One region of the Pseudomonas sp. D(2018) genome, then DNA from elsewhere that is predicted to be linked to it. Evidence: predicted binding sites of a transcription regulator. Region 1 holds the regulator's gene; the other holds the start of a gene.
The links. The regulator FliA, encoded in region 1, starts transcription of late flagellar genes. The targets are predictions, from matches to a motif close to CTAAAGTTTNNNNNNNNNNNGCCGNTAA.
Positions count from the first base shown of each region.

Region 1 (14,889 bases):
GGCGCAGGCGCTTGGCCAGCCAGTAGCAGGTCACGCCCAAGCCGATGCAGGCCAGCGCAAGGGCCACCGCGAGCAGTGCAATCCAGATCAACTCAGATGCTCTCCAGCTCCGACCACTCTTCCTCGCTCATCATCTTGTCCAGTTCGACGAGGATCAGCAGCTCGCCGTTCTTGTTGCAGACACCCTGGATGAACTTGGCGGATTCGTCATTGCCGACGTTGGGCGCGGTCTCGATCTCCGACTGGCGGAGATAAACCACCTCGGCCACGCTGTCGACCAGGATGCCGACCACCTGCTTGTCAGCCTCGATGATGACGATGCGGGTGTTGTCGGTCACCGGCGCCGGGCCGAGACCGAAGCGTTGACGGGTGTCGATCACGGTCACCACGTTGCCGCGCAGGTTGATGATGCCCAGCACGTAGCTCGGCGCCCCCGGCACCGGTGCGATCTCGGTGTAACGCAGGACTTCCTGCACCTGCATCACGTTGATGCCGTAGGTTTCGTTGTCCAGGCGGAAAGTCACCCATTGCAGGATGGGATCTTCGGCACCTTGAGCGGACGATTTCTTCATGTTCCCTAGCCTCTCTTGAGCCACCCTGGGCGGCGGTCGCGGGTTTTTCCCGCTGTTGTGTTCATGGGGCCCTGTACGGCACAGGGCCTCCCCCTCAATTCAGCGACATGCGTTTGGTTGCGCCGCTGGCGATCAGCTCGGCCAGTGCCGAGACGTCCAGCAACGCACACATATGTTCGATCACGGTACCGGCCAACCAGGGTCTCTGGCTACGCTGGCTGCGCCATTTGATTTCATTCGGGTCCAGGCGGATGGAGCGGCTGACCTGGTGCACCGCCAACCCCCACTCGTAGCCCTGTACCGAAATCACGTACTGCAGGCCTTCGCGGAAATCCTCGCGGTAGCGTTCAGGCATCACCCAGCGCGCGGTATCCAGCACCTTCAGGTTGCCCGCCTGGCACGGCAGTATGCCGAGGAACCAGTCCGGCTGCCCGAACAAAGGCGTCAGCTCCTGCCCGGCCAGCGGGTAAATGGAGCCCAGGGACACCAGTGGAACGGCCAGCGTCAGGCCGGCGACATCGAACAGCAGGCACTCGAAGGGCTCTTCGCCCCACGCGGGGCGCCCACCGGCGACCAGTGCCGGAACATCGGACTGGAGGGCGCCCGGCATACCGAGTTCCACCAGCGGTTCGACGCGCGCCTGCACGGGCTCTGGCTCGGCCTCGGCCACAGTCAGCATGAGGACTTCCGGTTCCAGGACCAGCAGCGGCTCCACTTCCGGCTCCGGTGCAACCAGTGCCGGTGCGGCCTCCAGCACGCGGGTCAGTCGCGCATCGCGGACCTGCTCTTCCAGCACCGCGGCTTCGAACTCTTCCCGGCTGGTGCTTTCGGCCAGCTCGACCGACGCCTCATGCAGCAATGCATCCAGGTAGGACTGCAGGGCCAGTTGCGGGCGGGTAGCGGTGGCGAGGGGACGACTCATGTTGGGAACCCACGGGATTGATCTGTAGAGCCTATCGGCAGGCGGCGCCCTTCACTTGAGTTCCGGCGGTCGACGATGCGATTCATCTCAGGCCACCTGGGTAGCCGGCAGTTGGCTGAGCAAGTGCTTGAGCAAGGCTCGGTAGGCGATCACGCCACGACTGTTGGCATCGTACTGGGACGGCGTGACACCGGCGCGACTGGCATCCCGCAATCGCGTATCCACCGGGATGTAGGCCTGCCAGAGGTTCTCCGGGTAGTTGTTGCGCAGCACCTTGAGGGTATTGAGCGACGCCTGGGTCCGACGGTCGAACAGGGTCGGCACGATGGTGTACGGCAACGCCTGCTTGCGCGAGCGGTTGATCATGGCCAGGGTACTGACCATGCGCTCCAGCCCCTTCACCGCCAGGAACTCGGTCTGCACCGGAATGACCAGTTGCTGGCTCGCGGCCAGGGCGTTGACCATGAGCACGCCGAGCAGCGGCGGACTGTCGATGATGGCGTGATCGAACTGCTGCCAGAGCTGCGCCAGGCTCTTGGCGATCACCAGCCCGAGGCCGTTCTGCCCCGGCGACTGACGCTCCAGGGTCGCCAGCGCGGTGCTGGACGGCAGCAGGGAAATACGTTCGTGGCTGGTCTGCAGCAACAGTTCGCGCGGTAGGCCATCGGGCACGGTGCCTTGCTGCAGGAACAAGTCGAAGCAGCTGTGTTCCAGCGTATCCGGGTCATGCCCGAAATAGCTGGTCATCGACCCGTGCGGGTCGAGGTCCACTACCACGACTCGCTTGCCGGCATCGGCCAGCAGGCCCGCCAGGGCGATGGATGTGGTGGTCTTGCCGACTCCACCTTTTTGGTTGGCTACTGCCCAGACTCTCATCTTCATCATCCTCCCGGCTGTGCTACTGCGCCGAGAATCAGCACCTGCCCTACGGGGCCGGTGACGGGGAATTGACGGCACCCGTTGCAGGGGCCTGTGCTGGCGCTGCTGGTGCAGGTTGCGTGCCAGCCCGCAGCAAGGCGCTATCCGGTTTGGCATTGGCGCTGCCGACGCCACTTACACTGCGACGTACATCGAGGTTGCGGGAAATCACCAACACGACGCGCCGATTGCGCGCCCGACCTTCTGCGGTGGCATTGTCGGCAACCGGCTGGAACTCACCATAGCCCACCGCAGCCAGGCGGTTGGCTGCCAGACCATCCATCGCCAGCATGCGCACGATGCTCGCGGCACGCGCCGCGGACAGCTCCCAGTTGGACGGGAACTGCGAGGTGGCGATGGGCATATTGTCAGTAAAACCTTCGACATGAACCGGGTTGTCGTAGGGTGCCAGAATCCTGGCGACCCTCTCGATGAGGTTGAAGGCCGCATCATTGGGAATGGCGTCGCCGCTGGGGAACAACAGGCTGGAGTTCATCTCGATCTCCACCCAGAGCTCATTACCGCGTACGTTCAGCTGCTCGGACTTGATCAGGTCGCCGAAGGCATCGCGCACGCTCTGGGCAATTTCCTGCAGCGGGTCGGCGCCCGGATCGTCAATGGAGGTCTGACTGCGTTCGCTTTCCTCCACCATGCTCCGGTCCAGCTCAGTGGTTCGGGGCTTTTCCTCACCCACCGGGATCGGCTTGATCGAACGATCCGGCTGGTTGAACACGCCCACCAGGGTTTCCGAGAGAATCTTGTACTTGCCTTCGTTGATCGACGAAATGGAGTACATCACCACGAAGAAGGCGAACAACAGCGTGATGAAGTCCGCGTAGGACACCAGCCAGCGTTCGTGATTCTCGTGTTCTTCCTGATGCCGCCTGCGCGCCATGGCCCGCTCCTCAATCCATGAAGCCCTGAAGCTTGAGTTCGATGGAGCGCGGGTTCTCGCCCTCGGCGATGGAGAGAATGCCCTCCAGCAGCATTTCGCGGTAACGCGACTGGCGCATCGCGACGGATTTCAGCTTGTTGCCGATGGGCAGCAACAACAGGTTGGCGAAGCCGACGCCATAGATGGTGGCGACGAAGGCCACGGCGATGCCGCCGCCCAACTGGCTGGGATCGGCCAGGTTACCCATGACATGGATCAGGCCCATGACGGCACCGATGATGCCGATGGTGGGCGCGTAACCGCCCATGCTCTCGAACACCTTGGCGGCCTGCAGGTCACGGCCTTCCTGGGTGAAAAGGTCGACTTCGAGGATGCTGCGGATGGATTCCGGCTCGGCGCCATCCACCAACAGCTGCAAGCCTTTGCGGGCGAAAGGATCGGATTCGCTGTCAGCGACCGGCTCCAGGCCCAGCAGGCCTTCCTTGCGCGCGGTCATGCTCCAGTTCACTACGCGGGTGATGCCACCGGCGAGGTCGAGCTGGGGCGGGAAGAGTATCCAGCGAATGATGACCAGGGAGCGCTTGAAGATGTTCATGGGCGTCTGCAGGAACGCTGCGCCCAGGGTGCCACCCAGAACGATGAGCGCCGCCGGCCCGTTGAGCAGGGCCGCGGCGTGGCCGCCTTCGAGGTAATTGCCGCCGATGATGGCGACGAAGGCCAGGATTACCCCGATGAGGCTTAGTACATCCATTACCTGGGTTTCTCCATCAAATGCACGCCTCGACCAGGTGGCGGCCGATGTCGTCCAGGCCATAGACGGCGTCGGCCAGGTTGGCCTTCACCACCGCCATGGGCATGCCGTAGATCACGCAGCTGGCTTCGTCCTGGGCCCAGACCTGGCTGCCGCCCTGCTTGAGCAGGCGCGCACCTTCACGGCCATCCGCGCCCATGCCGGTCAGCACCACCGCCAGGACCTTGTCACTGTAGGACTTGGCCGCGGAGCCAAAGGTGATGTCCACGCAGGGCTTGTAGTTCAGGCGCTCGTCACCGGGCAGGATACGAACCACGCCACGTGCATCGACCATCATTTGCTTGCCGCCCGGGGCCAGCAGGGCCAGGCCGGGGCGCAGTACGTCGCCGTCCTCGGCTTCCTTGACGGAGATCCGGCAGAGCTTGTCCAGACGCTCGGCGAAAGCCTTGGTGAAGGCCGCCGGCATGTGCTGGATCAGCACCAGGGGCGCCGGGAAATTGGCCGGCAATTGGGTGAGCACGCGTTGCAGGGCAACCGGCCCGCCGGTGGAGGTGCCGATGGCTACCAGCCGGTAGGCCTTACGCTTTGGGGCAGCGGAGCTGGCCGGAGCCGCCGGGGCGGCGTGGCTCGGTTGCGCTGGCGCATGCAGCGGACGCGCCGGGGTGCTCGGGGCCACTGCCGGAGTCGAATGCGACGAAGCACTGAAGCTGCTGTAGCGACGGTTGCTGCGGGCAATGCTGTGGACCTTCTCGCAGAGCAGCTGCTTGACCTTCTCGGGCGTGCGCGAGATGTCCTCGAAGTTCTTCGGCAGGAAGTCCACTGCGCCAGCGTCCAGAGCGTCGAGGGTGACGCGGGCGCCTTCGTGGGTCAGCGAGGAGAACATCAGGACCGGGGTCGGGCAGCGCTGCATGATGTGCCGCACCGCGGTGATGCCGTCCATCATCGGCATCTCGTAGTCCATGGTGATGACGTCGGGCTTGAGCGCCTGCGCCTGGTCGATGGCCTCACGGCCATTCGTGGCGGTACCGACCACCTGGATATTGGGGTCGGAAGAAAGGATTTCCGTGACACGGCGGCGGAAGAACCCGGAGTCATCCACCACCAGAACCTTGACTGCCATAAGAATAAAGCTCCTAGAAGGCGGCCATTCCTGGCCGCCCCAGATCAACCGCGGCGTGCGTAATGCTTGAGCATGCTCGGCACGTCGAGGATCAGCGCGATACGGCCATCGCCGGTAATGGTGGCGCCGGACATGCCTGGCGTGCCCTGGAGCATCTTGCCCAGGGGTTTGATCACCACTTCTTCCTGACCCACCAACTGGTCGACCACGAACCCGATGCGCTGGGTGCCCACGGAGAGGATCACCACATGGCCCTCACCCTGCTCTTCCACGGCCGCGTCACGCACCAGCCAGCGCTTGAGGTAGAACAGCGGCAATGCCTTGTCGCGGACGATCACCACTTCCTGGCCGTCCACCACATTGGTGCGCGACAGGTCGAGGTGGAAGATCTCGTTGACGTTCACCAGCGGGAAGGCGAAGGCCTGGTTGGCCAGCATCACCATCAGGGTCGGCATGATCGCCAGGGTCAGCGGAACCTTGATGACGATCTTCGAGCCGTGGCCCTTTTGCGAGAACACGTTCACCGTGCCGTTGAGCTGGGAGATCTTGGTCTTCACCACGTCCATGCCGACACCACGGCCGGACACGTCGGAAATCTCGGTCTTGGTCGAGAAGCCCGGGGCGAAGATCAGGTTGTAGCACTCCAGCTCGGTCAGACGCTCGGCGGCGTCCTTGTCCAGCAGCCCCTTCTCCACCGCCTTGGCGCGCAGCACAGCCGCATCCATTCCCTTGCCGTCGTCGGTGATCATCAGGAGGATGTGGTCGCCTTCCTGCTCGGCGGAGAGTACCACCCGGCCGGTGCGCGACTTGCCAGCGGCCTCACGCTCCTCGGGAGACTCGATGCCGTGGTCGACGGCGTTGCGCACCAGGTGCACCAACGGGTCGGCCAGGGCTTCGACCAGGTTCTTGTCCAGGTCGGTTTCCTCGCCCACGAGTTCGAGGTTGATTTCCTTTTTCAGGTTGCGCGCCAGGTCGCGGACCAGGCGCGGGAAGCGGCCGAAGACTTTCTTGATCGGCTGCATCCGCGTCTTCATCACCGCGGTCTGCAGGTCGGCGGTCACCACATCCAGGTTGGACACGGCCTTGGCCATGGATTCGTCACCGCTGTTGGCGCCCAGGCGCACCAGGCGGTTACGCACCAGCACCAGCTCGCCGACCATGTTCATGATCTCGTCCAGGCGCGCGGTATCCACCCGTACGGTGGTTTCCGCTTCGCTGGCCACGGCCGGGCCGGCAGCGCCGTTGCCGCCAGCGGTCGCAGCCGGTTGGCGAGGTGCGGGCGCAGGCGCCGGTTCGGCCTTGGCCTTGACCGCGGGCTTGGGCACCGGTGCGGGAGCGGGAGCCGGGCGGCTCGCGGCAGGCGCGACAACCGATTCTTCGGCAGCGCCGTTGAACTTGCCCTTGCCGTGCAGCTGGTCGAGCAGCGCTTCGAATTCGTCGTCGGTGATGTTCTCGCCGCCGTTCGCGGCTGCGGCCGAAGCAGCAGGCGCGACTGGCGCGACCGGAGCACTCGCGGCCACGTCCGTGGCGCCGTTGAACTTGCCCTTGCCGTGCAGTTGGTCGAGCAGGTCCTCGAACTCATCGTCTGAGATTTCGTCACCCGCGCCGGCCATAGCCGGAACAGCCTTAGCGGCATGGGCGGCGACGGCGGCTTCCGGCTCCACGGCAGCGACGAACTTGCCCTTGCCATGCAGCTGGTCAAGCAGCGCTTCGAATTCGTCGTCGGTAATTTCATCAGCGGCAGCAGCGGCCGGTTCGGCGACGCCACCCGCGTTGTCACCCAGGGCGTCCAGCAGTTGCTCGAACTCGCTGTCGGTGATATCGGCGCTCGCTTCGACGGGAGCAGGCTCCTCGATCACCGGAGCGGGCGCAGGCTCGGCGCCAGCCGGCTCGGCCAGGCGCGACAGTGCAGCCAGCAACTCCGCGGTGGCTGGCGTCGGTTCGCTGCGCTCGCGCACTTCGGTGAACATTTCGTTGACCGTGTCCAGCGCCTGCAGCACCACATCCATCAGCTCGGCATCCACGCGGCGCTCGCCCTTGCGCAGAATGTCGAAGACGTTTTCGGCGATGTGGCAGCACTCCACCAGGGCGTTGAGCTGGAGGAAGCCAGCACCACCCTTCACGGTATGGAAACCACGGAAAATCGCGTTGAGCAGGTCCATGTCGTCCGGGCGGCTTTCCAGCTCGACCAGCTGCTCGGAGAGTTGCTCCAAAATTTCGCCGGCCTCTACCAGGAAGTCCTGGAGGATTTCTTCATCGGCGTCGAAGCTCATATGAGCGCTCCCTAAAAGCCTAGGCTGGATAGCAGATCGTCAACGTCGTCCTGTCCGGACACCACGTCTTCACGTATATCGGCATGGATCTGCGGACCTTCACCCCTGGAAGGACTTTTTTGTTGTTCCAGCTCGGCGCGCAGCGCGTTGTGGTCGTGCTCGATACCGGCATAGCGATCCACCTGGCTGGCCATCAGCACCAGCTTGACCAGGTTGCTTTCCACCTCGGTCACCAGTTGGGTCACGCGCTTGATCACCTGGCCGGTCAGGTCCTGGTAATCCTGGGCGAGCAGGATTTCGTTGAGCTTGCCGGACAGCGCATCGGTGTCGCGCTGGCTGCGGGCGAGGAACTGTTCGATACGGCGAGCCAGCTCTCGGAAACCGTCCGCGCCGATTTCCCGGCGCATGAAGCGACCCCACTCATCCCCCAGTTGCTGGGCTTCATCGCTCAGGCCGTTGAGCAGCGGCGCGCTTTCCTCCACCAGATCCATGGTCCGGTTGGCGGCCTTCTCGGTCATCTTCACGACATAGGAAAGTCGGTCGGTCGCATCGGCGATCTGCGACATTTCCTGGGAGTGCGGCAGGTGCGGGTCGATCTGGAAGTTGACGATGGCGTTGTGCAGTTCGCGCGTCAGCTTGCCAACTTCCTGGTAAAGGCCACGGTCACGGACCTGATTGAGTTCGTGGATGAGTTGCACGGCGTCAGTGAAATTGCCCTTCTCGAGGCTATCTACCAATTCTCGCGCGCGGGTTTTCAGGGTCGACTCGAAGTCTCCCAGCAGGTGTTCGTTCTGGTCCATGGTGCCCTCGCGGCTGACATCAGCCGTTGACCCGCTCGAAGATCTTCTCGATTTTTTCTTTCAGGACCTGGGCAGTGAAAGGCTTGACCACATAGCCGTTCACCCCGGCCTGGGCCGCCTCGATGATCTGGTCGCGCTTGGCCTCGGCGGTCACCATCAGCACCGGCAGGTGTTTCAGGCGCTCATCTGCACGCACCGCGCGCAGCAGGTCGATGCCGGTCATGCCGGGCATGTTCCAGTCGGTCACGAGGAAATCGAAGTTGCCGCTGTGCAGCATCGGCAGAGCCGTGGTGCCGTCGTCGGCTTCGGCGGTATTGGTGAAACCCAAGTCGCGCAAGAGGTTCTTGATGATGCGTCTCATCGTCGAGAAATCGTCAACGATGAGGATTTTCATGTTCTTGTCCAAGTCGACCTCCGTACAGTCTCAAACGCCCCTCTTGCCGGGTGCGCCGTTCAAATCTGGCAGTGGTGTGCCGTTCAGCGCGCGCGCCATTCACCGAGCCGTGCGCGCAGGCGTGCCGCACACTGGCTATGCAATTGGCTGACTCGCGATTCGCTGACCCCCAGCACCTCACCGATTTCCTTCAAGTTCAGTTCTTCGTCGTAATACAGCGCCAGCACCAGGCGCTCACGCTCCGGCAGGTTCGCGATGGCATCAGCCAGCGCGGCCTGGAAGCGGTCTTCTTCCAGATCATGGGAAGGTGAGAATTGGGTGACACCGGCGTCCTCGTGCACGCCGCCCTGCTCGCCGTCCTGCAACAGGTCGTCGAAGCTGAACAGGCGGCTGCCCAAGGTGTCGCTCAGGATGCCGTAGTAGTCTTCGAGACTCAATCCAAGTTCGGCAGCAACTTCCTGATCTTTAGCGTCGCGTCCTGTTCTGGCTTCGATCGTACGGATTGCGTCGCTCACCATACGGGTATTGCGGTGCACCGAACGCGGTGCCCAGTCGCCCTTGCGGACCTCGTCGAGCATGGCCCCGCGAATGCGGATGCCGGCGTAGGTCTCGAAACTGGCACCCTTGCTGCCGTCGTATTTCTTCGAGGCTTCGAGCAAGCCGATCATCCCGGACTGCATCAGGTCTTCCACCTGCACGCTAGCCGGCAGGCGCGCGAGCAGGTGATACGCGATTCGCTTGACCAGGGGCGCATAGCGCTCGATCAGCTGATGCTGCGAATCCCTTGCCTGAGCCTTGCCGTACATACGCAGTCCAGTGGCGGGTGTCATACAGGGCTATCCGCGGAGGGCTGTTTGACCAGCCGCTCGACGAAGAACTCCAGGTGGCCCCGCGGGTTGGCCGGCAGCGGCCAGCTGTCGACCTTCTGTGCGATGGCCTTGAAGGCCAGCGAGCACTTCGAGCGCGGGAAGGCTTCATAGACCGCACGCTGTTTCTGTACGGCCTTGCGCACCGACTCGTCATAGGGAACGGCGCCCACGTACTGCAGCGCGACGTCGAGGAAACGGTCGGTGACCTTGGTCAGTTTGGCGAACAGGTTGCGCCCTTCCTGCGGGCTGTGGGCCATGTTGGCCAGCACGCGGAAGCGGCTCATGCCGTAATCGCGGTTGAGCAACTTGATCAGCGCGTAGGCGTCGGTGATGGAAGTCGGCTCGTCGCAAACCACCACGATCACCTCCTGGGCCGCGCGAACGAAGCTGACCACCGAATCACCGATGCCGGCGGCGGTATCGATCACCAGCACGTCGAGGTTGTCGCTGATATCGCTGAATGCCTGGATCAGGCCGGCGTGCTGCATGGGCGAAAGCTGCACCATGCTCTGGGTGCCGGAGGCGGCCGGGACGATGCGGATGCCCCCCGGTCCCTGCAACAGCACGTCGCGCAGGTCACATTCGCCATTGATCACATCGGCCAGGGTGCGCTTGGCGGTGAGGCCCAGCAGGACGTCGACATTGGCCAGGCCAAGGTCGGCGTCCAACAACATGACGCGACGGCCGAGTTCGGCCAGGGCCAGTGAAAGGTTCACCGACACGTTGGTCTTACCGACGCCGCCCTTGCCGCCGGTCACCGCGATCACCTGTACGGGATGAATACTACCCATTTCAAATACCTTGCCTTAGGGGCCATTTGGCGGTCCAGCACCGCCCCTCGGAGGGGCGGTTCACAATTCTTCAACCGGCGCGACGCGCCGGATTCTGGTAGAGGCCGGCGAACAGATCGGCCATTGCCTCTTCACTCGGATCTTCAGGCGCCTGGAGGCTGACCGCGCGGCTCACCAGTTGATGGCTGCGGGGAACCTGCAGATCATCCGGAATTCGCGGGCCGTCGGCCAGATAGGCTACCGGGAGATGCTGGCCGATAGCCAGCCCCAAAACCTCGCCCAGGCTGGCCGCTTCGTCTGCCTTGGTAATGACGCAACCGACCAGGCCGCAACGTTTGTAGCTGTGATAGGCCGCCTTGAGCACCTGGCTCTGGCTGGTGGCAGCCATCACCAGGTAATTCTTCGCGTTTATCGCCCGGCTGGCCAGGGCTTCGAGCTGCATGGCCAGGGCCGGATCGTTGCCCGGCAGACCGGCGGTATCGATCAGCACCACGCGCTTGCGGACCAGCGGGGCCAAGGCCTGGGTCAGAGACTGACCCGGATCGACCAGGGTCACCGGCACATTGAGGATGCGGCCAAGGGTCTTGATCTGCTCCTGGGCGCCGATGCGGAAGCTGTCCATGCTCACCAGGGCGACGCTCTGGGCGCCGTACTTGAGTACGTAGCGGGCGGCCAGCTTGGCCAGGGTGGTGGTCTTACCCATGCCGGCAGGGCCGACCAGCGCAATCACACCGCCCTCTTCCATCGGTTCGATCTGCGGCGTGCGAATGGCATGGGCCAGGTGTGCCAGCAGCATGCGCCAGGCCTGACGCGGTTCGTTGACCTTGGCCACCTTGTCCAGCAGGGCGCGGGCCAGTTCAGCCGGCAACCCCATGCGCTGCAGGCGGCGCCAGAGGCTGGCCTGTTGCGGACGACGGCTCTGCATCTGGCCCCAGGCGATGGAACCCAGCTGCACTTCGATCAGTTCACGCAGGCCACTCAACTCGAAACGCATGGCGTCCAGGGCAGACTGGTCCACCGCGGCGGATCTGGGCGCACTGACCGGTTCCACCGGGCGGGCCACCGGGCGTGGGCGGCTCATGGCAGCGGCCAGGGCGGCTTCTGGCAATTCCGACTCGATGGCGGTCAGGGGCTGGCCGGCGAACAATTGACGGTCCTTGCCAGCGTCAGCCTGGGCGCGGGTGGTCAGTTCGGCCTGCGCCTCGGCGATGCGTGCCTGAGTCTTGCGCAACTCGGCCTCGAGCGCGGGGTTGGGCTTGCTCGGGGCCGGTGCGGGCATCGGGTAGTCCAGCGCCGCGGTCAGTTCGACACCGCCGGCGACCCGGCGATTACCGATGATGGCGGCATCCGCGCCCAGTTCATCACGCACCAACTTCATGGCTTGACGCATATCGGCGGCGAAGAAGCGTTTGACCTGCATGGTCTTTGACCTCGGTTAGTTCTGCCCCACAGTCGCGACTATGGTGACCTGCTTGTTGTCCGGTATTTCCTGGTAGGCCAGTACGTGCATGGTCGGCACGGCGAGCCTTGCGAAGCGCGACATCATCGCCCGGATCGGCCCGGCCACCAGCAGGATCGCCTGCTTGCCGAGCATTTCCTGGCGCTGCGCCGCTTCCACCAGGGAACGTTGCAGCTTCTCGGCCATTCCGGGTTCGAGGAGAACGCCATCTTCCGAACCTTGTCCGGCCTTCTGCAGACTATTGAGCAATATCTGTTCCAACCTGGGTTCCAGAGTAATCACAGGCAGCTCCGGCTCTAGTCCCACAATGCTTTGCACGATTGCGCGGGCCAGCGACACACGAACCGCCGCCACCAGAGCGGCGGGATCTTGACTCTTGGGCGCCACATTGGCGATGGCTTCGGCGATGGTGCGGATGTCGCGTACCGGCACCTGTTCCTGCAGCAGGGCCTGGAGCACCTTCAGCAAGGTCGACAGCGAAATCATGCCCGGCACCAGCTCTTCGGCGAGGCGCGGCGAACTCTTGGCCAGGTTCTGCATCAGTTGCTGGACTTCTTCATGGCCCAGCAACTCGTGAGCGTGCTTATGCAGCACCTGGTTCAGGTGCGTAGCGACCACGGTGCTCGCATCAACCACCGTGTAGCCGAGGGATTGCGCCTGGTCGCGCTGGCTGGCGTCGATCCATACCGCTTCCAGCCCGAACGCCGGATCCTTGGCGGCGACGCCATTGAGGGTGCCGAACACCTGGCCGGGGTTGATCGCCAGCTCGCGGTCCGGGTAGACCTCCGCCTCGGCCACGCTGACGCCCATCAGGGTCAGGCGATAGGCGTTGGGCAGCAGGTCGAGGTTGTCGCGGATATGCACCGAAGGCATCAGGAAGCCCATCTCCTGGGACAGCTTCTTGCGAACCCCCTTGATCCGCGCCAGCAGTTGACCTCCCTGGTTACGGTCTACCAACGGAATCAGCCGGTAGCCGACTTCCAGGCCTACCAGGTCAACCGGGATCACGTCATCCCAACCCAGTTCCTTGGTTTCCTGTGCGCGCTGGGCGGGCAACAGTTCCTGCTGGCGCTTTTCTTCCTGGACAGCCTCTTCCGTGACCTTCTTCTGCTTCTGCCAGATCCACCAGGCGCCACCGGCAGCCACCAGGCCCAGGCCGATGAAGGACACATGGGGCATGCCGGGCACCAAGCCCATGGCGATAAGGATCGCAGCGGACACCGCCAGGGCCTTGGGCGAGGCGAACATCTGGCGGTTGACCTGCTGGCCCATGTCCTCGGAGGAAGACACGCGGGTCACCATGATCGCTGCAGCGGTGGACAGCAACAGCGAAGGAATCTGCGCCACCAGGCCGTCACCGATGGTCAGCAGGGAATAGATACGGCCGGCGTCGCTGAAGCTCAGGCCATGCTGCAGCATGCCGATGGCCACACCGCCGATGAGGTTGATGAAGAGAATCAGCAGGCCAGCGATGGCGTCACCGCGCACGAACTTGCTCGCACCGTCCATGGAGCCGTAGAAGTCCGCTTCCTGGGAAACCTCGGAGCGGCGCTTCTTGGCCTCAGCCTGGTCGATCAGACCGGCGTTGAGGTCGGCGTCAATTGCCATCTGCTTGCCGGGCATCGCATCCAGGGTGAAACGCGCACTCACCTCGGAGATACGCCCGGCACCCTTGGTGACCACCACGAAGTTGATGATCATCAGGATCGCGAAGACCACAGCACCAACCACGTAGTTGCCGCCTACCACGACATCGCCGAAGGCCTGGATCACCTTGCCTGCAGCGTCATGGCCGTCCTGGCCGTGGAGCAGCACCACGCGGGTGGACGCTACGTTCAGCGCCAGGCGCAAGAGAGTGGCGACCAGCAGGATGGTCGGGAAGACGGCGAAATCCAGGGGGCGCAGGGCGTACACGCTGACCAGCAGCACCACGATCGACAGGGCAATGTTGAAGGTGAAGAAGACGTCCAGCAGGAACGGCGGCACCGGCAGGGTCATCATGCCCAGCATCACCAGGACCAGCAGCGGCACACCGAGGTTGCCACGCCCCATGCCCACCAGGTTGTTGCGGACATTGCCGATCAGTTGCGTACGATCCACTGGTACTCCCCTACCCCTTTCGCGAAGCCTGGCTCCGCACATCCAATCTTTTGACGCGAGAAAGCGCCCTGCCCCGCCTGCTGCAAGAAGCTTTCCAACTTCGTTAAGAGATTGATTAGACGGAAGAAAAATCCGGGAATGAAACGAGGTGGGTCAATGACTTGTGGGGGCGAATTCATTCGCCAAGGGCAGCGCAGCTGCCCCAATGCTGGCGCGTGGGGCAGACCTTCGGCCTGCTTGGCGAATGAATTGGCTATGTCTGCACTTCGTGTTGCAGGCAGCTGCATTGCCCGTAGGAGCTGGCTTGCCAGCGAATGGCCCCGTTTCGCTGGCAAGCCAGCTCCTACAAGGCATTTGGCCGGATGGTAAATCTCTAGCAACAGCTAACGCAGACATAGCGAATGAATTCGCCCCCACAGAAAAACGAGCAGACCAGGGCTGGCGTCACTCGTCGCGCCGCAAATCCGGCGGAATCGGCAGGTTGTTCAGCGGCGCCGGGCGTTTGCCGCGGCCGGAGCGGAACTGCTTGAGCTGATAGACGTAGGCCAGCACCTGGGCCACGGCCAGGTAGAGGCCGGCGGGGATTTCCTGATCCAGCTCGGTGGAGTAGTAGACCGCCCGCGCCAGGGCCGGGGACTCCAGCACCATTACCTGGCTCTCCTGGGCGATCTCGCGGATCTTCAACGCGGTGAAATCATTGCCCTTGGCCAGCAACACCGGCGCACCACCTTTATCGGCGTCGTACTTCAGGGCCACGGCGAAGTGGGTCGGGTTGGTGATGACCACGTCAGCCTGCGGCACGGCGGCCATCATTCGGCGCTCGGCCATTTCCCGCTGCAGACGGCGGATGCGCGACTTGACCTCAGGCTTGCCCTCGGTGTCCTTGTACTCGTCGCGCACCTCCTGCTTGGTCATCATCAACTTCTGCTTGTTGTCCCAGAGCTGGAACGGCACGTCCACGGCAGCGATCAGGATCAGGCCACAAGCCAGCCAAACCGCGCTCCAGCCCACCACCTGGACGCTGT
Region 1 is NZ_SCOK01000008.1:105,734-120,622, reverse strand. It holds gene FFS60_RS08245 (DUF2802 domain-containing protein) at 1-91, opposite strand, end outside; gene FFS60_RS08240 (chemotaxis protein CheW) at 93-572, opposite strand; gene FFS60_RS08235 (CheW domain-containing protein) at 667-1,494, opposite strand; gene FFS60_RS08230 (ParA family protein) at 1,582-2,370, opposite strand; gene motD (flagellar motor protein MotD) at 2,420-3,307, opposite strand; gene FFS60_RS08220 (flagellar motor protein) at 3,318-4,058, opposite strand; gene FFS60_RS08215 (chemotaxis response regulator protein-glutamate methylesterase) at 4,075-5,178, opposite strand; gene FFS60_RS08210 (chemotaxis protein CheA) at 5,223-7,451, opposite strand; gene FFS60_RS08205 (protein phosphatase CheZ) at 7,463-8,251, opposite strand; gene FFS60_RS08200 (chemotaxis response regulator CheY) at 8,271-8,645, opposite strand; gene fliA (RNA polymerase sigma factor FliA) at 8,729-9,475, opposite strand; gene fleN (flagellar synthesis regulator FleN) at 9,472-10,305, opposite strand; gene flhF (flagellar biosynthesis protein FlhF) at 10,376-11,725, opposite strand; gene flhA (flagellar biosynthesis protein FlhA) at 11,741-13,864, opposite strand; gene flhB (flagellar biosynthesis protein FlhB) at 14,309-14,889, opposite strand, start outside.

Region 2 (15,879 bases), on a different contig from region 1:
CTGAATGGCCAGGACGGCACTGCTATGCCGTTCATCCGGAGCAACGGGCGCGGGTGCAGGAGCGGGCTCGGCCATTTCCTCGCGCAGGTCGGCGAAAGGGTCCTCCTCGTCCGGGGTGAACAGCTCGCTCGGGGATTCGTCCTCGCCGTCGAAGCTGTCATCGCGCAGGTCGCGGATCTCGAAGTGCTCCTGGTCGTCCTGCTCGTCCTCCAGGTAGTCCTCGTCGACCTCGGCGTAGTCTTCCTCCGGGATGGGTTCCGGCTTCTCCGGCACCAGTCGAGCCTGAAGTTGGCGAGCCAGGTCGCCGATCTCGTCCTGGCGACCGGCGCCTGGGGCAGGGTCATCCGGGTCGCGCAGCCAGACGCGCAGTTGCAACAGGGGCGTCGAGATGTGCCGGCCAAGACGCAGGCTCAGCGACAGGGTCAGGGCCAGCAGGATCAGACTGAGCAGCCCCATGCTCTGCAGGCTGATGGTCATCGGCTGCTGGAATTGCTCCATGTCCAGGCTCAGGCGCAGATGGCCGGCGATCACTTCCTGGAAGGTGATGGGGGTGGAGTACAGGCCCTCGGTCTCGCCCAACAGGCCCTGCTTGGGCCGCGAACCGGCTTCAGCAAGGATGCGGTTGTCCACGCTGTAGATCGCCGCGTGGGCCACCAGCGGGTTCTTCACCAGATTGTTGAGCAGCACGTTGAGGCTGAGGATGTCGTTGGACACCAGCAGCTCGGTGGCCGAGGCCGCGGTCTGCGCGGTCAGGCTCTGGCCCAGGGCATCGGCTTGCTGTTGCATGGCCTGCTTGAATTGCATACCCATGACCCAGGCGTAGATCACCAGGGCCAGGGCTACCAGCAACAGGCTGTGGCTGGCAATGCGCAAGGCAATCGGCACGCGCCGCTGGCGCAGGGCGTGGAAGATCAGCAGGAAGAAATTGTCGGGTTTGACAGGCGTGGGCCGGTTCACAGAGCGCGGCTCTTCTCGGACGAAATTGTGGCGCAGTATAGCGAGCGCCCCTTGCAGGGCAAAGCGCCGGGCATGCTGCGGGGGCTGCGAAAGTGGGTAGAATGTGCGCCTTTTCATGCGTTGAGTGAGGTGCGCCTTGCGCGAGATTGTCCTGATCAACATCACGGGCGAGGATCGTCCCGGTCTGACGGCGGCTATTACCGGTGCGCTGGCCCAGGGCGGTGTGAACATCCTGGATATCGGCCAGGCGGTGATTCACGACACGCTGTCGTTCGGCATCCTGGTGGAAATTCCGGATAACGCCGAAGCCTCGGCCGTGCTCAAGGACGTGCTGTTCACTGCCTACAAGCTGGATCAGCAGGTGCGCTTTACCCCGGTACCCGAGGCGGACTACCAGCAGTGGGTGGACGGCCAGGGCAAGAGCCGTTACATCGTCACCCTGCTGACCCGCAAGGTGACCGCCGAGCAGTTGCAGCGGGTGAGCTCCATCACTGCCAAATACGGCCTCAATATCGACCACATCGACCGTCTGTCGGGCCGCATGCATCTGGATACGCCCGCGGACCAAAGCAAGGGCTGCATCGAGTTTTCCGTGCGCGGCGAGCCGGCGGATCCGGTGGCCCTGCGTGCCGAGTTCCTCAGCGTGGCTCAGGAATTGAATGTCGACATTGCCTTCCAGCGTGATTCGCTGTTCCGTCGCAACCGTCGCCTGGCGGTGTTCGACATGGACTCGACGCTGATCGAGGCCGAGGTGATCGACGAACTGGCCAAGGCTGCCGGTGTGGGCGACCAGGTTGCCGAGATCACCGAGCGTGCGATGCGCGGCGAGCTGGACTTCCGTGCCAGCTTCAAGGAGCGTCTGGGGCTGCTCAAGGGATTGCCCGAGGACGTGCTGGAAGAGATCGGCGCCTCCCTGCGACTCACCGAAGGCGCGGAAACCCTGTTCGCCGAGCTCAAGCGCCTGGGTTACAAGACCGCTATCCTCTCTGGCGGCTTCAGCTACTTTGCCAAGCAATTGCAGGCCAAGTTGGGCATCGACTATGTGTTCGCCAACGAGCTGCAGATTGTCGATGGCAAGCTGACCGGTGTGGCTATCGAGCCCATCGTCGACGCCCAGCGCAAGGCCGATCTGCTGCGCGAGCTGGCGGAGAAAGAGGGCTTGCGCCTGGAGCAGACCATCGCTGTCGGCGATGGTGCGAATGACTTGCCAATGCTCGGTCTGGCTGGGCTGGGCGTGGCCTTCCGCGCCAAGCCGCTGGTCAAGCAGTCGGCCAAGCAAGCCATTTCCACGCTGGGCCTGGATGGCATCCTCTACCTGCTGGGTTTCCGCGACCGCGACGGCAGGGACTGAATGTCGTGCCGGAAATAGAAAAGCCGCCTTAGGGCGGCTTTTTCGTGGGCTAACGGCTGGCCTTGGCCTGGCGGGCCAATGAATGCGCTACTCGTCTCCGGAGGAGAAGTCGTAGTCCATCGCCTGGCTGGGACCTTGCAGGTAATAACCCTGGATGTAGTTCACGCCGGCCTGCCATAGGGTGGCCAGGACGCTGGCTGTCTCGACGAAAGGCACGATGGTCATCTTGGCCTGGGCGTGCAGGCTTGCCAGTTGGGTCTTGAGGGCCTCCTGGTTCTCTGCACGGCTGAGGTCCTGGGTAAAGGAGCCATCCACCTTCACGAAGTCGATGGAGAGATGTTTGAGGGTATTGAACGGGTTCAACGCGCAGCCGAACTGGCTTAGGGCGACCTGGCAGTGCAGTTCGGCCAGGCCTTGGGTAAGCGCCTTGGCTTGCTTCAGATAGGCGATGGCGTCGGGCTCGCTGAACTGGAAGATCAGGGCATCGGACGGTAGGCGCGCCGCCTTCAGCGCCACGCTGAGCCACGGCAGCAGCGTCTGGTCCTGCAGGCTGGCGCCGGACAGGTGGACGAAGAGTCGGGTGTTGTGCCCCTTGGTGCGGTGTTCGGCGAGCAGCTTGATGGAGTTGAGGATCACCCAGCGGTCGATCTTCTCCGCCAGGCCTGCTTCCTTGGCGGCGTCGAGGAAATCGGCGGGCGGCACTTCCTCGCCTTGGGGGCTGAGCAGACGCAGTAGCACTTCGTAGTGCTCGAAGCTGTCGCCGCGCAGGCTGATGATCGGTTGGAACAGCAGGCGGAAGCTGTTGTTCTCCAGGGCCTGCTGGACCATTGCCACCAGGCTGCCACGGTTGGCCGCAGCGGCCAGCTCATCGGCTGGGTTGTACAGCTTGAGGCCGTTCTCGTCACCCAGTTCGTCGGCGCAGCGATGGGCGCGGTCCACCACGTCCTGGGCCTTGGGGGTAGTCTCGCTTAGGCCGGCAACGCCGATGCACAGGCTGACCTGCACGGTGCGGTTGCTGACGTCGAAGAGGTGGACGTCGATCTTCTTCAGCAGGTTCTGCAGGCTTTCCTCGGCCTGTTCCGGGGTAATGCCCTGTTGCAGGACACCGAATACGTCGTCGCCGTAACGGGCGAGTTGCGCATCGCCAGCGAAGTGGGCACGCAGCAGATTGGCGAGGTCGGTGAGCAACAGGTCGACACCGGCAATGCCGACTTCGGCGAGCAGGCTGGAGTAGCGGGTTACGCGGATGTACGCGACGCTCGAAGGCTGACTGGTCTTGACCGCGCGCTCGGCCGCGGTGTCGAGCATTTCGTTGAAGTGGGAGCGGTTGAACAGGCCAGTGACCAGGTCCTGGCTGCTGATCTCGCGCAGTTTTTCCTCCAGCTCGGCACTGTCGGTCTCGGCGCGGATGACCACCTGGATGCAGGGCTCCCCATCGTAGGTGGCAGGGGAGAAATTCATGCGTGCCTGGAAGCTCTGGCCGTCCACTTTGCAGCCATTGCAGGTGAGTTCGCCGCTGCCTTCGTCGTCGCGGTAGTTCTTCAGGAAGTCCTTGAAACCGGCCTGGTCGACGCCGGCGATCAGGTCGATCATCGGCATGCCTTCGAGTTCGTCGCCATCGTCGTAACCGAACATCTCGACGTAGGCGCGGTTGGCATAGATGTGCATGCCGTCGTGGACATAGGCGATGGCGTCAACCGAGCTGTCCAGCAACAGCTGGCAGCGTTTCTCGGCTTCCCGCAGGCTGACTTCGGCGGCGCGGCGGGCGCGGCGTTGCTCGAGGTTGGCCAGCTCGCGGTTGGCGACCAGTACCAGGCGCTCGTCTTCGCCCTGGGGCAGGGCGTCCTGGGCGCCTAGCGCCAGAGCTTCGGTGATGAGGTCGGAGTCGTTGTCCTGCACCAGTTGGATGAACGGGATGTCCTTGGACTGGCGGCGGATGCTGTTGAGGGCTTCGCCCGGGCTCAGGTGCTCGCTGTCGGGCGCGGCGATCAGGAGGTCCCAGCTTTGTTGCAGGACCTCGTTGAGGTCGTCAGCGGAAATGATGCGATGAACGCGAGTCGCGCGGCCTGAGTTGCGAAACAGGCTGACCAGGCGCTCGGCTTCGTTCTGCGAGTCTTCCAGGATCAGCAGGCGGATCGTTTTCTTTTCGATGGCCATGGCCTGTGCTTAGCGCCGAACGAGCGCGAATAGGCGACGAATGGTGGTGAGTCGGGAATCTACAGCGACTTCCATAGCGAGTCAAAATCTTCCTCGCTGCCTTGCGTCACGCTGCCTGGACCTGTGACAGGTTTCCCTTGCGGCGGTGTCGGTTGTTCGAAAATCCGGTACTCGAACTGGTTGAAACTGCCGGTACTGGTCAGGCGTCGGGTGAGTACCGCGCGGTGTTCATCGCCGTGCAGGTTGATCTGCACTTTGTTGCCTTCCTGGAAGGGCAGGCGCGGGGTGATCAGGGTTGCTGGACGGGAAATCGCGCCAATGGCCGGCAGCAGCAGGGCGCGCAGGTAATGGCTGTTCTGTTCGCCTTTGCGCATCAGCAGCACGCCGCAGGACTGCGCCTGGGGTGCCACCAGTTCGATGCCCATCTGGGTGCCGCCGCCTCTCACCTGGCGAATCCAGCGCACTACGGCGATGCTCCAACCCTGGTCGGGCGCGTCCTGAACACCGAGCAGCTCGCCGGCCTGTAGCTGGCTGGGGACTTCCTTGGGCCAGCTCAGGCAGTAACCGCCTGGGCTGTGGTTGACCACCGCGACGTTGAAGGTCGGATAGCTTTCCGGTGCCGTGCTGGCCTGGGGCGGAGGGGGGCTGCTATCGGAAACGGGCCTGGTGTATTCGATTTCTTCCATCGGCATGCCCGGCTGCCAGCCCTGGGTGGGTTGCGCGTCGAAGGCGTTGGCCCAGATGTCTTTTGCAGGTTTCTTGCCGAGCGTGTCGAACACCGCCTGGCCGACATCCTCGGGCAGCTTGAGCACTTCGCTGAAAGAGCGACTGCCTGCCAGGAAGAAGTGTAGCGCGCTCATGCCGATGCACAGGGTCAGGCCGCCCTGGCCGGGGTTGCGCTGGAAGGTGCGCTCGGAAATATCGCCCCAGGCTGAACTCAGGTGCTGCAGTAGATCGAGGGTCAGGCCCTCAGGCAGCGGTAGGCGCGCCTGGTTGCGCTGTTCGGCTGGCAGGATCAGGTATTCCTTGATGGCATCCACCAGCGGCAGCGGGTCGAGGCCCAGCAGCGTGCGTGGGTCGACTTCCTGGAACAGCGACTTGTAGCGCGGTGGCCCGTCCAGTTGGGGTGCCACGGCGAAGAGGCTGGAGGGCAGCTCGGCCGGCTGAAGTTTCACCAGCGTGCTCCAGGGTTCGAGGATTTCCGCCAGGCGGGCGATGCCGTTCTGGCGCATCTGGTTGCAGCGGGCGCAACCCAGCAGCAGTGCCACCAGGTAGGTCTGCTCAACGCTGAGCCCTTGCGTGTGGCGTGCAAGCGGGTCGCGCACGGCGACTCGATGGAGTTGGCGGCTCTGAGCCAACTGATAGAGCTGGTGCAGTTCCAGCCAGAGGCCTTCGGGGACCGGGCAGTAGAGCTGGCTGGAGCGGATCAGTGGGCCGTTCAGGCTGTGGGTTGCCCGTTGCAGGGCAATGGCGAGGAGCTGTGCGCGCTCGCGGTCACGGCTGGGGCGCGGCGACTCCTGCACGATGATCAGTTTGTAGCCGATGGCCAGGTGGTTCTGCAGGGCCTGGCAGAGGTTGGCAACCTTGCGCGGGCGCTCGTCCAGGACGATGGACTGGCCAATGAAGTGCCGTTCCAGGTGCTGGCAGACGAAATGCACTTCCGGACGCATCAACTCGAGAAGTTGCAGGCGGTTCTCGGTCGGGGTGATCAACTGGTTGAGTTCCACCAGGGCCTGATAGAGCTGGCGAGCGGTTTCGCCGAGGTTGGCCTTGGGCAGGTGGGAGATCCAGCGTTTCAGCTCACGAGGGGTGGCATCGCAGAAGGACAGGCTCTGTTTGCTAGGCGCGGGTGCACGCAACAGCAGGTGAGGGCTCTGGTGGTCCATCCGGATCGGTTTCTCCGATTTCTCGTGTGGGGTGTATTGGGCTGGATCTCAGCACTCTATCAGCATCCTTGCGCGCTGGCAGCCTATCCAAAGGGTCGGCCTGTGGACGGGTTGGCCGTTTGGCCGTGCGCAGTGATTGGCTGATAGGCGCCTGGCCGAACCGGACGGTCCGGCCAGGATTCGCTTCGATCAGGCGTCCTTGGGCAGGGCCAGCAACTGGCCCATGCGTACCTGGCTGCCGGGCCAGGCGTTCTCGGACCAGCGAACCTGGTCCGGGCCGAACAGGACAATCGCGGTGGAACCCAGCTTGAAACGACCGAGCTCGTCGCCCTTCTCCAGCTTGATGGGCGCGCGCGCCGCTTCGTCATAGCTGAAGGTCTTCAGCTCGCGCTTCGGCGGCGTGACCAGGCCGGCCCAAGTGGTTTCGATCGAGGCGACGATCATCGCGCCCACCAGCACCAAGGCCATCGGGCCGCGCTCGGTATCGAAGATGCACACCACGCGCTCGTTGCGGGCGAAGAGCTCAGGCACGTTTTCGGCGGTGCTCTGGTTTACCGAGAACAGCCGACCCGGTACATAGACCATCTCCCGCAACGTGCCGCCCAGGGGCGCATGCACACGGTGATAGTCCTTGGGCGAAAGGTAGACAGTGGCGAACTCGCCGCCCATGAAGGGCGCGGCGCGCTCGGCGTCGCCACCCAGCAGCTCCAGTACGCTGAAGCTGTGGCCTTTTGCCTGGAAGCAGCGGCCGTGCTCGATCGGACCCATCTGGCTGATGGCGCCATCGGCCGGGCAGAGGATGGCCCCGGGGGTTTCGTCCAGTGGTCGGGCGCCAGGCTTCAAGGCACGGGTGAAGAAGGCGTTGAAGTGCTCGTAGGCGGTGAGGTCTTCGACCAGCGCTTCACTCATGTTCACCTGGTAGCGCTTGGCGAACCAGGCGGTGAAAGCATTCTTGAACCAGTGCACGCGGCACTCGGCGATGCAGCCGGCCAGGCGCGACAGCAGGTGATGCGGCAGCAGGTACTGGCTGATGATGAATAGGCGTTCTTTCATTGGGGTTCCTTGGCGGGTAGGGCGTCAGTGCTCTACAGGGGTATCCGGATGATTGCCCCACTCGGACCAGGACCCGGCATAGCCCTTGACCCGCGGATAACCGAGGGCCTTGGCGACCAGGTAGGTGAAGCCCGAGCGGTGGTGCGTCTGGCAGTGGGTGACGATTTCCTTGTCCGGCGTGATGCCCAGGGACTGGAGGATTCCTGCCATGTCGGTACGGATGCGCAGGGCGCGAGCGGGGTCCATGCCTGCGGTCCACTCGAAGTTGACCGCGCCGGGGATATGCCCGGCCTTGGCGGCCAGCACCTTGGTGCCGTTGTACTCGCCGGGACCGCGAGCGTCCCAGATGGCCAGATCGGCGGCGCCCAGGCGGCCCTGCAGGTACTCGCGGGTGGCGGTGGGTTCGTCGTGCAGGGTCAGGGCGAGCGGACCACCCACTGGCGTGGGTGTGGCTTCAGTGGTTTCCCGGCCTTCGGCCAGCCAGGCGTGCAGGCCACCGTTCAGGTAGTGGTAACGGTGGTGGCCGATCACATCGAGCAGCCAGATGAAACGTCCGGCCCAGCCGCCGCCTTCGTCGTCATAGACCACATAGGTGGCATCGGCGCGGTGGCCGAGTTCGCCGAACAGCGTCTCGAGATCGGCCTTGACCGGCAGCAAGCCAGGTGCCGGCGGCTGGCCGAGCTGGGTGCGCTTCGGATCGACGAAGCGTGCGCCAGGGATGTGGCCCGCGGCGTAGCGGGCAGCGCTGGTGAGGTCGACCAGGATCAGCTCGCTGGCGCCAAGCAGGGCCACCAGTTCGGCCGGCTCGATTACCAGTGGCAGGTTGGAGAAGGCAGACATGAAAGCCTCCGTGAATGAACAAAGTGGCGGATTGTATAGGAAAGCCTAGCGGCCGCGTCTGGCGAAGGTGGCGAGGGCGCGCTCGATGCATTGGGCCGTCTTGGCGAAGGCGCGCAGGCTGATTTCGGCGAAAGGCGCGCCGTCCTGGTCCGCCACCACCAGCATGGCCACCCGACCGTTCACCGCGATGGAGCGCAGCAACAGGTGATGTCCCGGGAACAGACTCTTGAGCTGGCCGGGCAGCAGGGCAGAAAACTGCGCCATGTTGTCGGGGCCCAGGCGCAACTGTCCGGGTTGGGTGAGCAGGCGTCGCAGCACCTGGCTCTGGTTGGGGTCCAGTTGCAGGCCGTTGGTCTCCTTTGGTAGTCCGGCCTGTTGCTGGGACAGTAGACGGCTGTGATTGCGGTCGGCCAGTAGTACGAGGATCCGACGCATGCCACCGCTTTCCAGGGCATCTCGGGCGCAGGCGGAAAGTTGCACCACGTTGGTGAAGGGGCTGGGTTCGCGAATCAGCTCGCCGCAGTGACGGCGCCAGTCGTCCAGGGCGTCCGCAGTAGGTGCTGGTGCCGTGACGGGTTCACGGTGCAGGCGATGTTGGTTCCAGGGCCAGAGCAGTGCTTCGGCGGGGTGCCAGAGGTCGTCGCGGGCATGCAAGCGCCCGCTCTGCGCGGCCTGTTGGTGGATATGCTGCTGCAGTTCGTCGAGCGGCATCTTCATGAACAACCCGGTGAGGCGCTGCCAGCGAAGGCTGTGGCCGCCGGACCAGCCGGCATGGGCAGAAATCGCCAGGCCGTTGGCCAGCAGGACGGTGTTGCCCGGTTGGGTCAGCCAACGACCCAGGGCGGGATTGGCGTCCAGTTGTTGCTGCTGGTGCAGGGGGTGTTCGTTGTCGCGGGCGATATGGAGGGCCTTCACCAGCAGGCGACGATCGTCATTCAGCAGGCGGTAGCCCCCGACAATCCAGCCGGGCAACTTCCAGTGTTCGGCCAGGGCCTGGCAGAGTCGCAGCAGCGGCACGCCAAGCAGTTCGCGCTCGACCCTGGTGGCCGGCTCGCCTTCGCCCAGTACGCGCCTTTCCCAGGTGGCGAAGAGCTCCGGATGGGTGGCCAGGAGCGGCCAGAGGGGGGAGAGGAATAAAAGACTGCACCAGTGGATCTCCTGCCAGAGGCGCGCGAGTCGGGCGGCGAATAGACCGTTGGCCTGCTGGGCGGCGTGCTGGCTGATCAACTGCAACTGGCGCAGCGCGTGGGGAATTTCTTCCTCGGGGATGGCCGGCAAGCGGTTGAGCAACACTTCCGCGCGCTTCAGGCCCAGGCGGCTGAGGGCGACTTCCAGGCTCTCCGCCGGGCTGCTCAGCATGCTGCCGGCGGCGTTGGCCTCGCGCAGAAGGCTGAGGGCAAGGGCAGGACTCTCCTGAGTCAGGTCGGCGATATCGCGCAGGGAGCGGCGGCCGTCGCCGAGGGCGCGGCGGACTTTCTCATGGGCGGCGGCGGGGACGGGCAGGCGCACTCCATCGAGGTGCTTGATCCAGCCGTCGAGGCTGCGTGGCAAGGGCTTTGCGGTTGACATAGAGGGCCGCCAATCTGGCTTTTCGCCTGAACAGGCTATAGTCTGGCGCATATCTTCCGATAATTAGAAGGGGCTCTTTTCATAACCCTTTCTACTGACTCTTCAAGCTCCCTTCCTATGGCAAAAATCATCGGCATCATCGTCGTATTCGCCAGCGTGCTCGGTGGGTACATCCTGTCTCACGGCAAAATCGCCGCGTTGATCCAGCCTTTCGAGGTGTTGATCATCGGTGGCGCCGCGCTCGGGGCGTTCCTTCAGGCCAACCCCGGCGGCACGACGATGATCGTGTTCAAGAAGTCGCTGAAGATGTTCGGCACCCGTTTCACCCACGGTTTCTACCTGGAAGTGCTGCGCTTGCTCTATGAGATCCTCAACAAGAGCCGTCGCGAAGGGATGATGGCCATCGAGGCCGATATCGAGGACGCCGCCGCTAGTCCCATCTTCAGCAAGTACCCGGGCATCCTCAAGGATGAGCGGATGACTGCCTACATTTGCGATTACCTGCGCATCATGTCGTCCGGCAACATGGCGCCCCATGAGCTGGAAGGCCTGTTCGACATGGAACTGGCCAGCCTGAAGGAAGAGTTGGAGCACCCTGCCCACGCCGTCAACCGGATCGCCGATGGTCTGCCGGGCTTCGGTATCGTCGCTGCGGTACTGGGTATCGTGGTCACGATGGCCATGCTGGGCGAGGCCGAGCAGGCCGCCCTTGGCCAGCACGTGGGGGCGGCGCTGGTGGGTACCTTCCTCGGTATCCTCGCGGCCTACGGCTTCTTCGGCCCGCTGGCGGTGTCCCTGGAGCACGATGCCCGCGAAGAGCTGAACGTGTTCGAGGCTATCAAGGCCTGCCTGGTGGCTTCCGCTTCCGGCATGCCGCCGTCGCTGGCAGTGGAGTTCGGCCGCAAGACGCTGTTCCCGGCGCATCGCCCGAGCTTCAGCGAGCTGGAACAAGCCGTGCGCGGCAGCTGAAGGCTGAGTCATGGAGAACAACCAGCCGATCATCGTCAAGCGCGTCAAGCGCTACGCCGCCGGTCACCACGGCGGCGCCTGGAAGATCGCCTTCGCCGACTTCGCCACCGCAATGATGGCGTTCTTCCTGGTGCTCTGGCTGATGTCCTCGGCCACCCCCGAGCAGAAGAAAGCCATCTCTGGCTACTTCAAGGACCCCATCGGCTTCACCGAGAGTGCCAGCCCCTACGTCATCGACTTGGGGGGTACGCCGACGCCAGCGCCTGATCGCACTCTCAATCCGGAACTGAAGGACGCCCCTGATGCCCAGGAGGTGCCAACCGACACCAGCGATACCGCGCCCGTTGACGCCAGCCAGGTCGAAACCCTGGCCGAGCAGATCGAGCGCGAGCGCCTGGAGTTGTTGCTGCAGGAGCTGCAGAACAAGGTCGAAGAGAACCCCGAGCTGCGCAAGTTCAAAGACCAGATACTTTTCGAGATCACCCAGGACGGCCTGCGCATCCAGATCATGGATGCCGCCAACCGCCCTATGTTCGACCTTGGCAGTGCCCGCCTGCAGCCCTATTTCGAAGACATCCTGCTGATCCTTGCAGAGACCATCAAGGCGGTCCCCAACAAGATCAGCATCAGCGGCCATACCGACGCCAAGCCCTATGCCGGCGATGGCGATTTCGGCAATTGGGAGCTGTCCGCCGGTCGTGCCAACGCTGCACGCCGGACCCTGATCGCCGGTGGTTACCCGGAAGGGCAGGTGGCGCGGGTGGTGGGGTATGCCTCGTCCGCATTGTTCGATCGCAAGGACCCTTTCAACCCGGTCAACCGCCGCATCGATATCATCGTCCTGACCAAGAGGGCCCAGCGAGCCATCGAGGGTGAACAGGGGGAGGGTGACCAGCCTGACGATCAGCAGCCTCAGCAAGCCGAGCCCCCAGTCAGTGACGGGGCGATGCCTCAACCGCCCGCGACTGACCCGGGGGAGCCCACACAACCGCGTGAGCTAAGAGAGAAACTGAACATCTTCGAAGACGGTGTGCTGAGGATGGACGAGCCCAAGGGGCAGTGATCCCGCTGCATACGAAAGAGGCCACGCATTGCGTGGCCTCTTTGTTTTCGGGGGGTATTGCGGGGTCGACGTCGCTCAACGCGACCGAACGTGCAGGATCAGTATTCGTCCTCGGGCAGGCTGGCAAGGATATGCCGGTAGCTGGCCATGCGTTGTGGATGGATGCGTCCTTCTTCCAGGGCCTTGAGCAGGGCGCAGCCGGGCTCGCGGTCATGCTTGCAGTCACGGAAGCGGCAGGTCCCGAGCAGGTCGTTGAACTCGATGAAGCCGGCATCGACGTCGCCACGGCTGACGTGGCCCAGACCAAATTCGCGGATGCCGGGGGAGTCGATCAACTCGCCGCCACCGGGGAAGTGGAACAATCGCGCAGTGGTGGTGGTGTGGGTGCCCTTGCCGGTGAGTTCGGAAAGGGGGCCTACTCGGGTATCCACGCCTGGAAGCAGGCTGTTCACCAGGGACGATTTGCCCACGCCGGACTGGCCGACGAACACGCTGATGTGGCCATCGAGCCGCGACATCAGGTCCTCCATGCCGCCGCCTTCGCGCGCCGAAACCTCCAGCAGCGGGTAGCCTAGCTGGCGGTAGACGCCGAGCAGATCGTCGAGCATGGCGCTGTTCTGTTCATCCACCAGGTCAGCCTTGTTCAGTAGCAGCAACGGGTGGATGCCTGCGTGTTCGGCGGCGATCAGGTAGCGGTCGATCAGATTGGCGTGGGGGTGGGGCAGGGGTGCGAAGACGATGACAATCTGGTCGACGTTGGCTGCCACTGGCTTGAGCAAGCCGCGCATATCCGGACGGCAGAGCTCCGAGCTGCGCGGCAGTTGGGCAACGATCACGCCGATGCCTTGATTGCCGGAGCGCCAGACCACGCGATCCCCGGTGACCAGGGTTGGCAGGTTGGCGCGCAGGTGGCAGCGCATGATCTGGCCGGCCTGTTCGCCTTCCAGTGCCTCGACTTCCACCTGGACGCCGAAGTGCGCGATCACCAGGCCGGTCTGCTCTGGGCCCAGGTCGCCGCCTTCGAGCTCATCGAGCGCGCGGGACTCTCGTTTGGCTGCGCGGGCTGCGCGCTCTTCCTGGATTTTCTCGATGCGCCAGCTTTGCCGGCGACTGAGTTGGCGCTTTGCCATGGTGGGTCCGCTTGTGAAAAACCGCGCGAGTTTAGCACGCAGCCCGTAACAGCAGGCTCTAAGCTAGAATGCGCGCCTCGCCTTGGAGACCGACTATGCAGAATGCCTTGAACCTGATCTGGATCGATCTGGAAATGACCGGCCTCAATCCGGATACGGACGTCATCATCGAGATGGCCACAATCGTTACCGACAGCGAGCTGAATGTACTCGCTGAAGGCCCGACCATCGCGATCCATCAGAGCGATGAAATCCTCGCTGGCATGGACGAATGGAACACCCGCCAGCACGGCCAGAGCGGCCTGACCCAGCGTGTGCGCGAGAGTCGTATCAGCATGGCCGAAGCCGAGGCCCAGACCCTGGCCTTCCTCGAACAGTGGGTACCCAAGGGCAAGTCACCGATCTGCGGCAACAGCATCTGCCAGGATCGCCGCTTCCTTTATCGGCACATGCCGCAGCTGGAAGCCTACTTCCACTACCGCAATCTGGACGTCTCCACGGTCAAGGAGTTGGCCGCACGCTGGGCGCCCAAGGTGCGTGATGGCGTGAAGAAGAGCAGCAGCCACCTGGCTATGGACGACATCCGCGACTCCATCGCGGAGCTGCGGCACTATCGTGAGCATTTCATCAAGATCTGACTCGCGTCGCGCTTGCCCCGTGCCGGGCAAGCGCCCACTCCACATGCTCGCGCACCAGCTCAGATGGGTATTCGCGGCGCAGTTGCAGGGCTTCGAGTACCGGGATGCTCGACGGCGCATTGCCCAGCCCCACCGCCAGGTTGCGTAGCCAGCGTTCGTAGCCGGCGCGACGCAGGGGTGAGCCTTCGGTTCGACTGAGGAATTCTTCCTCGCTCCAGCGGAACAGCTCAGCCAGCTCGGCGTTGTCCAGGCCGTGGCGGGGCTGGAAGTCGCCCTCACCCGAGGGGCGGGCGAAGCGGTTCCAGGGGCAGACCATCTGGCAGTCGTCGCAACCGAACACCCGATTGCCGATCAGCGGGCGCAAGTCTTCGGGAATACTGCCCTTGAACTCGATGGTCAGGTAGGAAATGCAGCGCCGCGCATCCAACTGGTAAGGGCCGACGAAGGCGGCGGTAGGGCAGATGTCCAGGCAGGCCGAACAGCGACCGCAATGCTCGCTGCCGTGGGGCTCATCCACCGGCAAGGGGGCGTCGACGAACAGCTCGCCGAGGAAGAAGTAGCTACCGGCCTTGCGGTTGAGGACCAGGGTGTTCTTGCCAATCCAGCCCAGCCCGGCCTGCTCTGCGATGGCTTTCTCCAGCACCGGCGCGCTGTCGACGAAGGCGCGATAGTTGAACGGGCCTATGACCTTCTCTATGCGCTCGGCCAGGTGCTGCAGGCGTTTGCGGATCAGTTTGTGGTAGTCGCGCCCCAGGGCGTAGCGCGAGACATAGGCCTTTTCCGGCTGGCCCAGCACCTTGGCCATGCGCGTATCGCCGGGCAGGTAGTCCATGCGCAGGGAAATGACCCGCCGGGTGCCGGGCACCAGTTCGTCCGGGTGCGAGCGCTTGCTGCCGTGGGCGGCCATGTAGTCCATCTCGCCTTGGAACCCGGCGTCCAGCCAGCGCTGCAGGTGTCGTTCATGTTCACCGAGCTCCACTCCGGTGATGCCCACCTGCTGGAAGCCCAGTTCTCGGCCCCAGTCCTTGATGGATTGAGCGAGGGAGGCGAGATCTTGCGAGGAAAGGGTCATGCTGGGGCGGGAAACCGGTGTCGAGGTGGATATAATTCTGCCAGACCTCGCAGCCACAACCGAATCCAATGCTTCCTTCCCGCGACGACCTGCCCCTTTCGCTTCATTCCGCCGCCCAGGTGCGGGATCTCGACGCCCGCCTGATCGCTGCCGGCACTCCGGGCTTCGAGCTGATGCGGCGTGCCGCTCATGCGACCTGGCGGGCCCTGCGCCGGCGTTGGCCGGAGGCAGGAAGCCTCAGCGTCCTGGCCGGCCACGGCAATAATGCCGGCGATGGCTACCTGATAGCGGCACTGGCCCAGCGTGCTGGCTGGCGGGTCAAGGTGTTGGCCGTTGGGGCGAGCGATGCCCTCACCGGTGATGCCGCGCTGGCGCGGGATGAGGCCATTGCCGCCGGCATCACCATCCAGCCTTGGAGCGAATGCGCGACATTGGATGGCGTGGCAGTTGACGCCCTGTTGGGCACTGGGCTTTCCGGCGCGGTGCGCGAACCCTACGCCCAGGCCATTCGCCTGCTCAACTCCAGTGCCCTGCCGGTGCTGGCCGTGGATATTCCGTCCGGCCTCTGTGCCGACACCGGCCGCGTGCAGGGCGTCGCAGTGAGAGCAGACCTGACGGTGACCTTTATCGGCCTCAAGATAGGCCTGTTCACTGCCGATGCGCCGAATCTGGTGGGCGAGTTGGTGTTCGATGATCTGCAGGCCGATCCGGCTTTGCTTGCGGTCACGCCGCGAGTTGCAGAGCGCATGGCGGTCGGCGGTCTGCAACGCCTTGCACCACGCCCACGCACTGCCCACAAAGGTCAGTTCGGCCATCTGCTGGTGGTAGGGGGGGATCGCGGCCTGGGTGGTGCAGCGCTGCTGTCGGCGGAAAGCGCCCTGCGCAGTGGCGCTGGATTGGTGTCTCTGGCGACCCGGCCCGAACACGTGCCGGCCGCCCTGGCGCGGTGCCCGGAACTGATGAGCGCGGGAGTGAGCTCCGCCAATCAGCTGCTGGCGCTGGCGAGTAAGGCCGACGTGCTGGTGGTGGGGCCGGGGCTGGGGCAGGGCGCCTGGGGGCGCAGTCTGCTCAGCGTTGTGGCGGGACTGGAAGTGCCCCAGGTCTGGGATGCCGATGCGCTTAACCTGCTCGCAGTCGGACAGGCCAGACTACCTGTTGGTGCTGTGATCACGCCGCATCCGGGGGAGGCCTCGC
Region 2 is NZ_SCOK01000003.1:160,565-176,443, reverse strand. It holds gene FFS60_RS04080 (AhpA/YtjB family protein) at 1-957, opposite strand, end outside; gene serB (phosphoserine phosphatase SerB) at 1,094-2,308, shown strand; gene FFS60_RS04070 (EAL domain-containing protein) at 2,396-4,465, opposite strand; gene FFS60_RS04065 (molecular chaperone) at 4,525-6,351, opposite strand; gene asd (archaetidylserine decarboxylase) at 6,541-7,404, opposite strand; gene rhdA (thiosulfate sulfurtransferase) at 7,429-8,244, opposite strand; gene FFS60_RS04050 (HDOD domain-containing protein) at 8,290-9,813, opposite strand; gene motA (flagellar motor stator protein MotA) at 9,931-10,782, shown strand; gene motB (flagellar motor protein MotB) at 10,793-11,845, shown strand; gene rsgA (small ribosomal subunit biogenesis GTPase RsgA) at 11,944-12,975, opposite strand; gene orn (oligoribonuclease) at 13,071-13,613, shown strand; gene queG (tRNA epoxyqueuosine(34) reductase QueG) at 13,603-14,685, opposite strand; gene FFS60_RS04020 (NAD(P)H-hydrate dehydratase) at 14,754-15,879, shown strand, end outside.
Region 2: motA (flagellar motor stator protein MotA) is a predicted target of FliA. The motif match lies at 9,849-9,876, and genes of this name have one in related genera.